2 regions of the Streptomyces sp. NPDC014623 genome follow, and region 1 is predicted to be linked to the other one. Evidence: riboswitches for the same ligand, from Rfam matches in the RefSeq annotation. Region 1 holds a riboswitch; the other holds the start of a gene.
The links. A riboswitch is a leader RNA that binds a small molecule or an ion and turns the genes downstream of it on or off. The one in region 1 is predicted to bind cobalamin.
Positions count from the first base shown of each region.

Region 1 (4,854 bases):
TTGCCCGAGGTGCCGACGACCAGGCCCTCCGCCGCCGTTCTCCGGGCCGTCGCCACGACACCGTCCCACGCCTGTCGGATCGCGTCCTCGTCCACGTCACTCATGCGGTGATCCTAGGGTCACGTGACCGAGGTCTCTTCGGAGGGACACCCGGGCAGGACGCCGGTTGACGGCCGCGGGGCCGATACCGGGCGGAGACCGGGCGGGTGCCGGTTCCCGCACCGGTCCGGGGATCTCCGGCGCACCCTCCACGCACACAAGCGGAACCGGCGCATGCGGTTGGGGTCACCGTGACGCCCTGCCCAGTTCACCTTCCGTTCATCCTGGTTGCTTACGTTCCACGTGCCAATGACGTCGAACGATTGCCTGGGTAAATGGAACACATCACGCTGCTGCTCGCGATCGTGATCGTGACAGCTCTCGTGTTCGATTTCACGAACGGTTTCCACGACACCGCCAACGCGATGGCCACCACCATCTCGACCGGCGCTCTCAAGCCCAAGACAGCGGTGGCCATGTCCGCCGTTCTCAACCTCGTAGGCGCGTTCCTGTCGGTGGAGGTCGCCAAGACGATCTCCGGCGGCATCATCAATGAGGACGGTCTCAGAACCGAGGTCATCTTCGCCGCGCTCGTCGGCGCCATCCTGTGGAATCTGCTGACCTGGCTGGTCGGCCTGCCCTCCAGTTCCTCCCACGCGCTCTTCGGCGGTCTCATCGGCGCCGCGGTCATGTCGGCCGGGTGGTCCTCGATCGACGGCGGCACCGTCGTCACCAAGGTCCTGCTGCCCGCGGTCGCCGCGCCGCTCGTCGCCGGTGTCGCCGCGCTGCTGGCCACGAGGCTGACGTACCGCCTCAACCGGAAGATCACCGACGAGGCCCAGCTGAAGTCGACCGCCAAGGGTTACCGCGCCGGCCAGATCGCCTCGGCCGGTCTCGTCTCGCTCGCCCACGGCACCAACGACGCGCAGAAGACCATGGGCATCATCACCCTGGCCCTGGTCACCGGCGGGGTCCTCGCCCCCGGCTCCAACCCGCCGGTCTGGGTCATCGCCTCCGCCGGTATCGCCATCGCGCTGGGCACCTATCTCGGCGGCTGGCGCATCATCCGCACCATGGGCAGCGGTCTCACCGACCTCCGCCCGCCGCAGGGCTTCGCGGCCCAGACGAGCGCGGCCACGGTCATCCTGGCCTCCTCGCACCTCGGTTTCTCGCTCTCCACCACGCAGTCGTGCTCCGGGGCCGTCATGGGCGCGGGTCTCGGCCGCAAGGGCGGCACGGTCCGCTGGTCCACCGCCACCCGGATGTTCGTCGCGTGGGGCCTGACCCTGCCGGCCGCCGGTCTGATCGGGGCGGGCGCCGAGTTCCTGACCAAGCAGGGCCCCTGGGGTGTCGCGGTGGTCGCCGTGATCCTCGTCGCCGGCTCCGCCGCCATCTGGCTGCTGTCGCGCCGCAAGCCGGTCGACCACACCAACGTGAACGCGGACACCGAGCCCGCGGGCATCGTCACCACCGCCATCTCGGCGGTCAGCCCGCCGCCCGCCGGTACCCTCCCGCCGGACCTCAAGACCACCATCCCGGCCCCGGTTCCCACGGCCGGAACCCCGGCCGACCCGGCCACGGTGTAAGGACAGATCCGCATGAACATCGACTGGGCAGCTCTCGCATCCGTCTTCGGCGTCAGCCTCGTGGTCACCGTCGCACTGGTCGGCCTCTTCACCCTCGGCATCACGGGCCTGGCGAAGCAGGTCCCCACGGCGCAGGGGGCCGGCGGTGCCGGCGTCCTGGTGCGCACCGGCGCGTACGCCTGCTTCGGGCTGTGCGTGGCGGCGGTCGCGTACGGGATCTATCTGATCGTCGCCTGACCGCTCCCACGTGGACACCCACCGGGCCGGACACACCACGTGTGTCCGGCCCGGTGTGCGTCTGAGCACACCGAAGCCCCGCAGGTCAACGGCAGGTTGACGGGCATTCGTGGGGCATGGTGGACTGCCGGAGCCGTTTACGGCGACAGGAGAGGAAGCCGGTGCGAGTCCGGCGCGGTCCCGCCACTGTCACCGGGGAGCAGCCTCCGTACGGAAGTCACGGTCCGCCACCGCGGACTGGAAGGCCGGGGGGGAACTGCGGATCCGGGAGCCAGGAGACTCTCGTCGCCGGTCACGTCGAACCAGGGCGCGGACCCTGAGTGAGGACATACGTCATGCCTGGCTGCCCCGTGTCGGTCGCTGCACCACCTGCCTCGAAGCCCCGTCGAGGCGCGACGGCCGGCTGAGCGGTGCGAGCCGACCGCATCTTCGCGTACGGCGCCGCCGCCGGCCTGGTCGGCGACCTGCTGCTCGGTGATCCCCGGCGGGGCCACCCCGTCGCCGCCTTCGGGCGCGCCGCGGCGGGCGCCGAGAACCGGCTGTGGCGCGATCACCGCGGCTGGGGCGCCCTGCACACGCTCGTCTGCGCCGGCGGCGCCACGGGCGCCGCCGCGCTGGCCGCCCGCGCCGTACGGAACCGTCCCGCCGCCGCCGTGGCGCTGACCGCCGCCGCCACCTGGTCGGTCGTCGGGGGCACCTCGCTGGGGCGCGAGGCGCGCGCCGTCGGCGGGGCACTGGCCGCCGGGGACATCGAGCTGGCCCGGGAGCGGCTGCCGCATCTGTGCGGCCGCGATCCGCAGGCCCTGGACGGACAGCAGATCGCCCGTGCGGTGGTGGAGTCCGTCGCCGAGAACACCTCCGACGCCGTCGTGGGAGCCCTTGTGTGGGGCGCGCTCGGCGGAGTGCCCGGGCTCGTCGGCTTCCGGGCCGTCAACACGCTCGACGCGATGGTCGGGCACAAGTCGCCCCGCTACCGGCGCTACGGCTGGGCCTCGGCCCGGCTCGACGACGTCGCCGGCTGGCCCGGGGCCCGGCTCACCGCGGTGCTGGCCGTGGCCGCCGGGGGGCGCCCCCGCGAGGCCGTCCGGGCCTGGCGGGCCGACGCGGGCAGGCACCCCAGCCCCAACGCGGGCCCGGTGGAGGCCTCGTTCGCGGGAGCGCTCGGGGTACGGCTCGGCGGCACCCTCGCGTACGGCGGGCGGGTCGAGCACCGGCCGGTGCTCAACGGCGAGGCCGGCCGGGACGTGCGGGTCACGGACATCGAACGCGCGGTGCGGCTGTCGCGCCGGGTGAGTGTGCTGGCCCTCGCCGTGTGCGCGGCGGGGCGGCTGGCCATGGGACGGAGAGCCGGATGAGCGGCGGACTGCTGGTCGCGGGGACCACTTCGGACGCGGGCAAGAGCGTCGTCACGGCCGGGATCTGCCGGTGGCTGGTGCGCCGGGGGGTGAAGGTCGCGCCGTTCAAGGCGCAGAACATGTCGCTGAACTCGTTCGTCACCCGGGAGGGGGCGGAGATCGGCCGCGCCCAGGCGATGCAGGCGCAGGCCGCCCGGGTGGAGCCGTCCGCGCTGATGAACCCGGTGCTGCTCAAGCCCGGCGGTGACCGGTCGAGCCAGGTCGTCCTGATGGGGAAGCCGGTCGGCGAGATGAGTGCGCGCGGTTACCACGGGGGGCGGCAGGAAGCCCTCCTCGGGACGGTCGTGGACTGTCTGGAGCAGCTGCGGGCCACCTATGACGCGGTGATCTGCGAGGGGGCGGGCAGTCCGGCCGAGATCAATCTGCGGCGCACGGACATCGTGAACATGGGTGTCGCGCGGGCCGCGCGCTTTCCCGTGCTGGTGGTCGGCGACATCGACCGGGGCGGTGTGTTCGCCTCGTTCTTCGGTACGACGGCGCTGCTGAGCCCCGAGGACCAGTCGCTGGTCGCCGGGTACCTCGTCAACAAGTTCCGCGGTGACGTGTCACTGCTGGAGCCCGGTCTCGACATGCTGCTGGGGCTCACGGGGCGGCCGACGTACGGGGTGCTTCCCTACGCCCATGGCCTGGGCATCGACGAGGAGGACGGGCTGCGGGTGTCGATGCGCGGCGCCGTACGGGAGTCGGTCGTGGCGCCGCCGCACGGCGAGGACGTGCTGCGGGTCGCGGTGTGCGCCGTCCCGTTGATGTCGAACTTCACCGATGTGGACGCGCTGGCGGCCGAGCCGGGTGTGGTCGTGCGGTTCGTGGACCGGGCGGAGGAGCTCACCGACGCGGACCTCGTGATCGTGCCCGGGACGCGGGGCACCGTGAAGGCGCTGGCGTGGCTGCGCGAGCGGGGACTGGCCGGCGCGCTGCTGCGGAGGGCCGCCGAGGGGCGGCCGGTGCTGGGGATCTGCGGCGGCTTCCAGGTGCTGGGCGAGCGCATCGAGGACGACGTGGAGTCGCGGGCCGGCTTGGTCGAGGGACTCGGTCTGCTGCCGGTACGGGTCCGCTTCGGCCGGGAGAAGGTCCTGGCCAGGCCCGTGGGATCGGCGCTCGGGGAGACGGTGGAGGGGTACGAGATCCATCACGGGGTCGCCGAGGTGAGCGGCGGCGAGCCGTTCCTGGACGGGTGCCGGGTGGGTTCGGTCTGGGGGACGCACTGGCACGGGTCGCTGGAGAGCGACGCGTTCCGGCGCGCGTTCCTGGGCGAGGTGGCGCGGGCCGCGGGACGGCGGTTCACGGCGGCGCCCGACACGGGTTTCGGGGCGTTGCGGGAGGAACAGCTGGACCGGCTGGGGGACCTGATCGAGGAACACGCGGACACCGACGCGCTGTGGCGGCTGATCGAGACCGGCGTGCCCGGGGGGCTGCCGTTCCTCCCGCCCGGCGCGCCGCCGGTGCCGGAGGCGCCGGGCGCAAAGGCGCCTGCGGCGGGGCTGTCCCCCCGCCCCGCCCCTTCCCGTGACAGGGGCTCCGCCCCGGACCCCGGCCCTCGGACTCCCCCGGACCTCGACCGGGGGGACCCGCACGGG
Region 1 is NZ_JBIBZU010000029.1:49,372-54,225, forward strand. It holds gene ACF1FZ_RS32080 (class II aldolase/adducin family protein) at 1-104, opposite strand, end outside; gene ACF1FZ_RS32085 (anion permease) at 375-1,625, shown strand; gene ACF1FZ_RS32090 (hypothetical protein) at 1,638-1,862, shown strand; cobalamin riboswitch at 2,013-2,144, shown strand; gene ACF1FZ_RS32095 (cobalamin biosynthesis protein) at 2,273-3,217, shown strand; gene ACF1FZ_RS32100 (cobyric acid synthase) at 3,214-4,854, shown strand, end outside.

Region 2 (4,854 bases), on a different contig from region 1:
GTCCGAACGAGCGCAGCCCTGCCGCGACGCGTTCGACGCCCTCCACGGTCCGGATGGTCGGATTCATGGCCTGGCCGCTGAGCAGGACATAACGCTTGTGCCGGACGGCGTCCAGATTTTTCGTGGCGGGGTTGGACTCCAGGAACTCGATCTTCTTCTCGGCGCTCTCGGCCGTCTGCGACGTGCGGGTCAGGTCACCGATGACCAGCACGTCGGGGTCGCGGTCGGCGACCGTCTCCCAGTTGATCTGCGGCCATTCCTCGTGCGTGTCGTCGAAGACGTTCTTCGCGCCGAGTGCTTCGGTGATGATGCCGGGGGCGCCGCAGCAGCCCGCGAGGTAGGGAGCCTCGGCGTTGGCGAACCAGTAGAGCAGGGTGGCGTCGGACGCGTCGATGTCCGCCGCCGCCTTGTCGATGCGGCCTTCGAGGCTCGTGATCAGCTTCTCGCCCCGCTCCGGGACGCCGAACACCTCGGCCAGGTCGCGTACCTCGCCGTAGACGGGATCCATGGTCAGCGGTTCGGTGCGGGAGCCGTCGCTGCTGCCGTGGTTGTCCTTGCCCACGCAGTCGGCGGGCGAGAGGTACGTCGGTACGCCCAGTTCCGCGAACCGGTCACGGGATGCCACACCTCCCTTTCCCAGGGTGGATTCGAACGAGGCGCTGACGAAGTCAGGTTCCTCGGCGAGGACCTTCTCCGAGGAGGGCTGGTTCTCGGCGATCCGGGGCACGGTCGCTTCGTCCTTCTCCAGTCCCTTCATCACGGGGTCGGTCCAGGTCGCGCTTCCGGCGAGCCGGCCGGCGAGGCCCAGGGAGAGCAGGATCTCCGTCGATCCCTGGTTGAGGGAGACGGCGTGACGCGGTGGCGCGTCGACGGTCACCGTGCGGCCGCAGTTCTCCAGTGTCACGGGGAACCCGGCGGCTGCGGCCTCCCGTGTCTCGCCGTCGGGGGGGCTCACGCCACCGCCGCAGGCCGTGAGGACGACAAGTCCCGTGATGAGCAAAGCGGTTCGGCGTACGGTGCTGGTTATGCGCGGCACGGATTCCCTCGGCGTCCCAGGGCTCATGCGCGAAGCCCGCTACGGTGTTCCGCTCCCGGTACGGAAACGGTTGCCAGCAGGTCTTCGGACTCGGGTTCGTCCGGACGGGGCGCCTTCCCGGTGCACCCGAGGGTGTCCCAGTGGCCGTGGCCCCGCCCGTCCCCCTCACCGCTGCGCGTCAGCTCCGGATTCTCACCGGATTCCCTGACTCCACGTGGAGTGTGACTGGCGCCTGCAAGCTATCACGCGGCCTGTCGGCGCCCTTGGGGGGCCTGCCGGTACCGAGGAGGGCCGCTCCTCCGTACCGGCAGGCCGTCGGACGGGTCAGCGCTTGTGGTGAACCGATTCGCCGCCGCCCGTCTGCGGCTTCCCGCACCGGCGGGCGCACACGGACGCGGTGCCCCAGTAGGCCAGCAGCACGGTGCGCAGACCCAGGATCTCCAGGCGCTCGCCCAGGCGCCCGCACACCGTCCGTTCCCTGTTCGCCGTGCTCATCGGGTGGCCTCCGGGCCGGTCTTCCAGGGGCCCCGGGAGTCGTCGTACGCATCCGCGTACCCGGCTCCGGCGATCGGCCAGTCGGCGAGCAGTTCCTCGGGCAGGGCGAAGGAGTCGGCCAGTTCCGGGGCGTGGGCGGCGACAGCCGCGATCAGTTCCTCGGCAAACTCCGGCAGGGCGTCGACCTGGTCACCGCTCAGGAGTCCGGCGGCCAGCAGATCGCCGCTGTTACGAGCCACCCACTCGACGGCGAACAGCCGCTCCAGCTCGCCCATCCGGTCCCGGGCCGCCCCTTCGGGCAGCGCGGCGCGGGCCTCGGCGTACGCCTCTGCGGCCTGCCGGTACGCGAAGGCCTCGACGCCGCGCAGGGCGGGGCCCGAGGCCGCGTTCCACCGCCCGAGGGAGTCACTGTCGGGCGCCCTCAGGGCGCGGGTCCTGGCCCGTGCGAACCAGATGTCCTGGACCGAGGCGAGGAGCCGGCCGAGGAAACGCGGGTCGGTCAGGTCACCGGTGCCCGGGTCCCGGTCCGGGGCGCTCTCGCTGCCCGGTTCGGCGGCGAGGAGCATGTCGGCCGCCACCTTGACGCAGAGGGCGATGTTGTCGCCCTCGGCGGTGATGGCTCCTTCCACGCCCGTGACGAGTTCGGTCATGCCGTTGTTCTCCAGCAGCGCCTGCGCGCCGCAGCGTTCGCGGCTCTCGACGATCACCTCACGGGCCCGCCAGGTGATCCATGCCTTGGCGACGTCGACGAGCCTCCCCGCCTCCGTCCGGCCGCCCGCGTCCGTACAGGCTTCCCAGCGCTCCTGCGCCCTGCGGTACAGCAGGCTCATGGCGAAGACCGTGGCCATGGCCGAAGCGAGCGGTCCGTGGTGTGACCGGTGGGCGTTGACGGGCACGAGCGGCTTGCCCCGGCCCCCCGAGATCAGCCGGTGTCCGCCGTAGCGCACGGCGACTGCCAGGGTCGCGCGGGCCGATCCCGCCGCGCAGGCACTCATGGAGATCCGGCCGGGGGTGACCCGCCCGATCGAGGTCAGGAAGCGTCGCCGCCTGTCTCCGGGACCTGTTCTGAACTCCCCCGGGCTGTCGCCCTCCTCGCCGGATTCCAGCAGGGCGTCCCGGGCGACGAAGACCCGGTCGAACGAGGTCAGGCAGTGGTCCACCGGGCTGCCCATCCGTGCGGGGAGCCGCCGTACCCGGATACCCGGCAGCGCCTGTGCCTCGTCGGTGAGCGGTACCAGGAAGAGGCGTACCCCGTGGTCGGACCCGTCCGCCACCAGGCGTGCGGCGACCAGCCCGGACTTCGCTCCGCCCGCCGGACTGGTGTTGGGCATGAACTTCTGCGCGCCCGCGTTCGGGGTGTGCAGGACGAATCCGTCCCGTTCACGGTCGTACGTCGCGGTGGTCTCCATGGCGGACGCGTTGTTGCCGTGCGCCACCTCGGTACACAGGAAGGTGCCGATGCGCCGCATCGTCAGGTAGTCGGACAGATCGCGACGGACGACGCAGCCGTGGTCGAGGAGACTGCCGAGGAAGAGGTTGTAGTGGATGCCCGCCACGGTGGTGAGTGCGGGGTCCACCGGGCCCAGCCAGGCGTGCAGGGCGGCCAGCGCGCGTGGGTCGGCGGCGAGGCGTGCCCCGCTGTCGAGTGATTGGTTGAGGATCCGCAACCGGTCGTAGGCGAGGTCCAGTCGCTCTTCGGGCGTTCCGCCGGCAGGGCGGCGGAACGGTTCTGTGCTGATCAGCCGCTGCCAGAATCCGTGCTCGCGGCGGTGGTCCGGACCGAGGAGGGCCTCGGTCAGCAGTTCGGTGGTGGACGGTGGGTCGATGTCGGTAAGGGTCACGGTCATAACGAAATGAACGACCGGGGTACGGACTAGGACACCCTGGAGGTGCTCGGCTCTCCGGGACCGGTGCGCTGGTCAACGCCTCTTCCGGCTCCTCCTCGACGTCGAGGCCGGCCGTGGCGGCCCAGGTGGGGGCTCTGCCGCCGTCCGTAAGGGCCCGCACCCCGGCCGAGGGAGCTCGCTTTCTGCTTCGGGCAGCCCCCGGACGGCGGGGCCGGGCTCGGTCCGGGCCGTCCGTACGGAGCAGCGGACCGGCCCCCGCCCCGCTCGGGTGCGACGACGGGAGCGGCCGGCGGAGCGGGGGCGGCGCGCCCGGCCCACAGCAGCGTTCCGGCCGGCGGCACGCCGACCACCAGGCCGCCGGTTGCCCCGACGAGGTGCAGGGCGAGCGACTGCACGGAGAGGGCGGTAGCCCTCCCGGACACGCCGACGCGACGGTGCGGGAGGTCGTTCTCGCTGGGTCCTGCGGCGCCCAGGCCCAGGTAGGTGGACCGGTTCGTGTCCGACGACGCCACGGCCGGTCACGCGGAGCGCGCGTCGCTTTCCACGGCGGCAGCCTGGGGCGCCCGGCACTTCGCCGAACAGTTCTTGCAGAATTCTTCCGGGAGATCTGCTCAGTCGTCCGACGCCCCCTCCACCGCGTCCGCCACGAGCGCGAGGAAACGCGCATGGGCCTGCGGGCTGCACAGGGGTTCCGGGTTCCACGGCACGATCCGCGCGCGGCTCCCGGCAGCCTCCCAGGCGGGGGCGGTGATCTCGTCGAGCGGGATCGCGTTGGACCGGATGTCCGTCAGGACGATGCCGGGCTCCAGGGCTGCCGCGTCCGCCCAGCCGACGGTGGCCCAGTTGGCTCCGGCCCCCTCCGGCGGGGACACGAGACCGATCCCCAGTTCGTCCAGGACGCGCAGTTCGGGCCACATCCGGGGGCGGGCGGCATGGACCTGTTCCTGGTTCGCGGGCGAGAGGGCCAGCACCCCGGGGCCTCCGGAAGCGGAGCGGGCGGCCGCGCGGAGACGTGCGCGGGCGGCGTGCAGGTCAGCCGCTGCGGCCGGGGCCGGTGCGCCACCGAGCGAGCGGGCGAGTTCGGCGAACCGCTCGGCGACCCGGTCCAGGGTGCGGGCCTGGCCCACGTCGATGACGACGACCGGAACACTCTCCTCCAGGTGCTTGGCGGTGTCCGGGTCCAGTCCGTAGAGCTGGCCGTGGCCGTAGCTGACGGCGACGACCAGGTCGGGTGCGCCGCGTAACAGTGTGTCCACATCCAGGTCGGCACCCGAACCGCGGTAGTCCACGGCGCCCAGCGGGAGCGCGCCGGTCTTCGCACGGTCGGGCTCCGCCCCGTCGTGCCCGGAGCCGAATATGCCCTCCGGGCGTATCCCGTAGTCCCACAGCGTCGCTCCCGCCTGGACGTACGCGAGCACCCGGGACGGCCGGCGGTCCGCCGCCACCAGCCGGCCCCGGTCGTCCGCGAAATTCCAC
Region 2 is NZ_JBIBZU010000008.1:205,839-210,692, forward strand. It holds gene ACF1FZ_RS15770 (ABC transporter substrate-binding protein) at 1-1,063, opposite strand, end outside; cobalamin riboswitch at 1,094-1,281, opposite strand; gene ACF1FZ_RS15775 (hypothetical protein) at 1,361-1,531, opposite strand; gene ACF1FZ_RS15780 (acyl-CoA dehydrogenase) at 1,528-3,378, opposite strand; gene ACF1FZ_RS15785 (ABC transporter substrate-binding protein) at 3,990-4,854, opposite strand, start outside.
Region 2: linked by a shared signal. The riboswitch ahead of ACF1FZ_RS15770 (ABC transporter substrate-binding protein) and the one ahead of ACF1FZ_RS32095 (cobalamin biosynthesis protein) in region 1 are both predicted to bind cobalamin.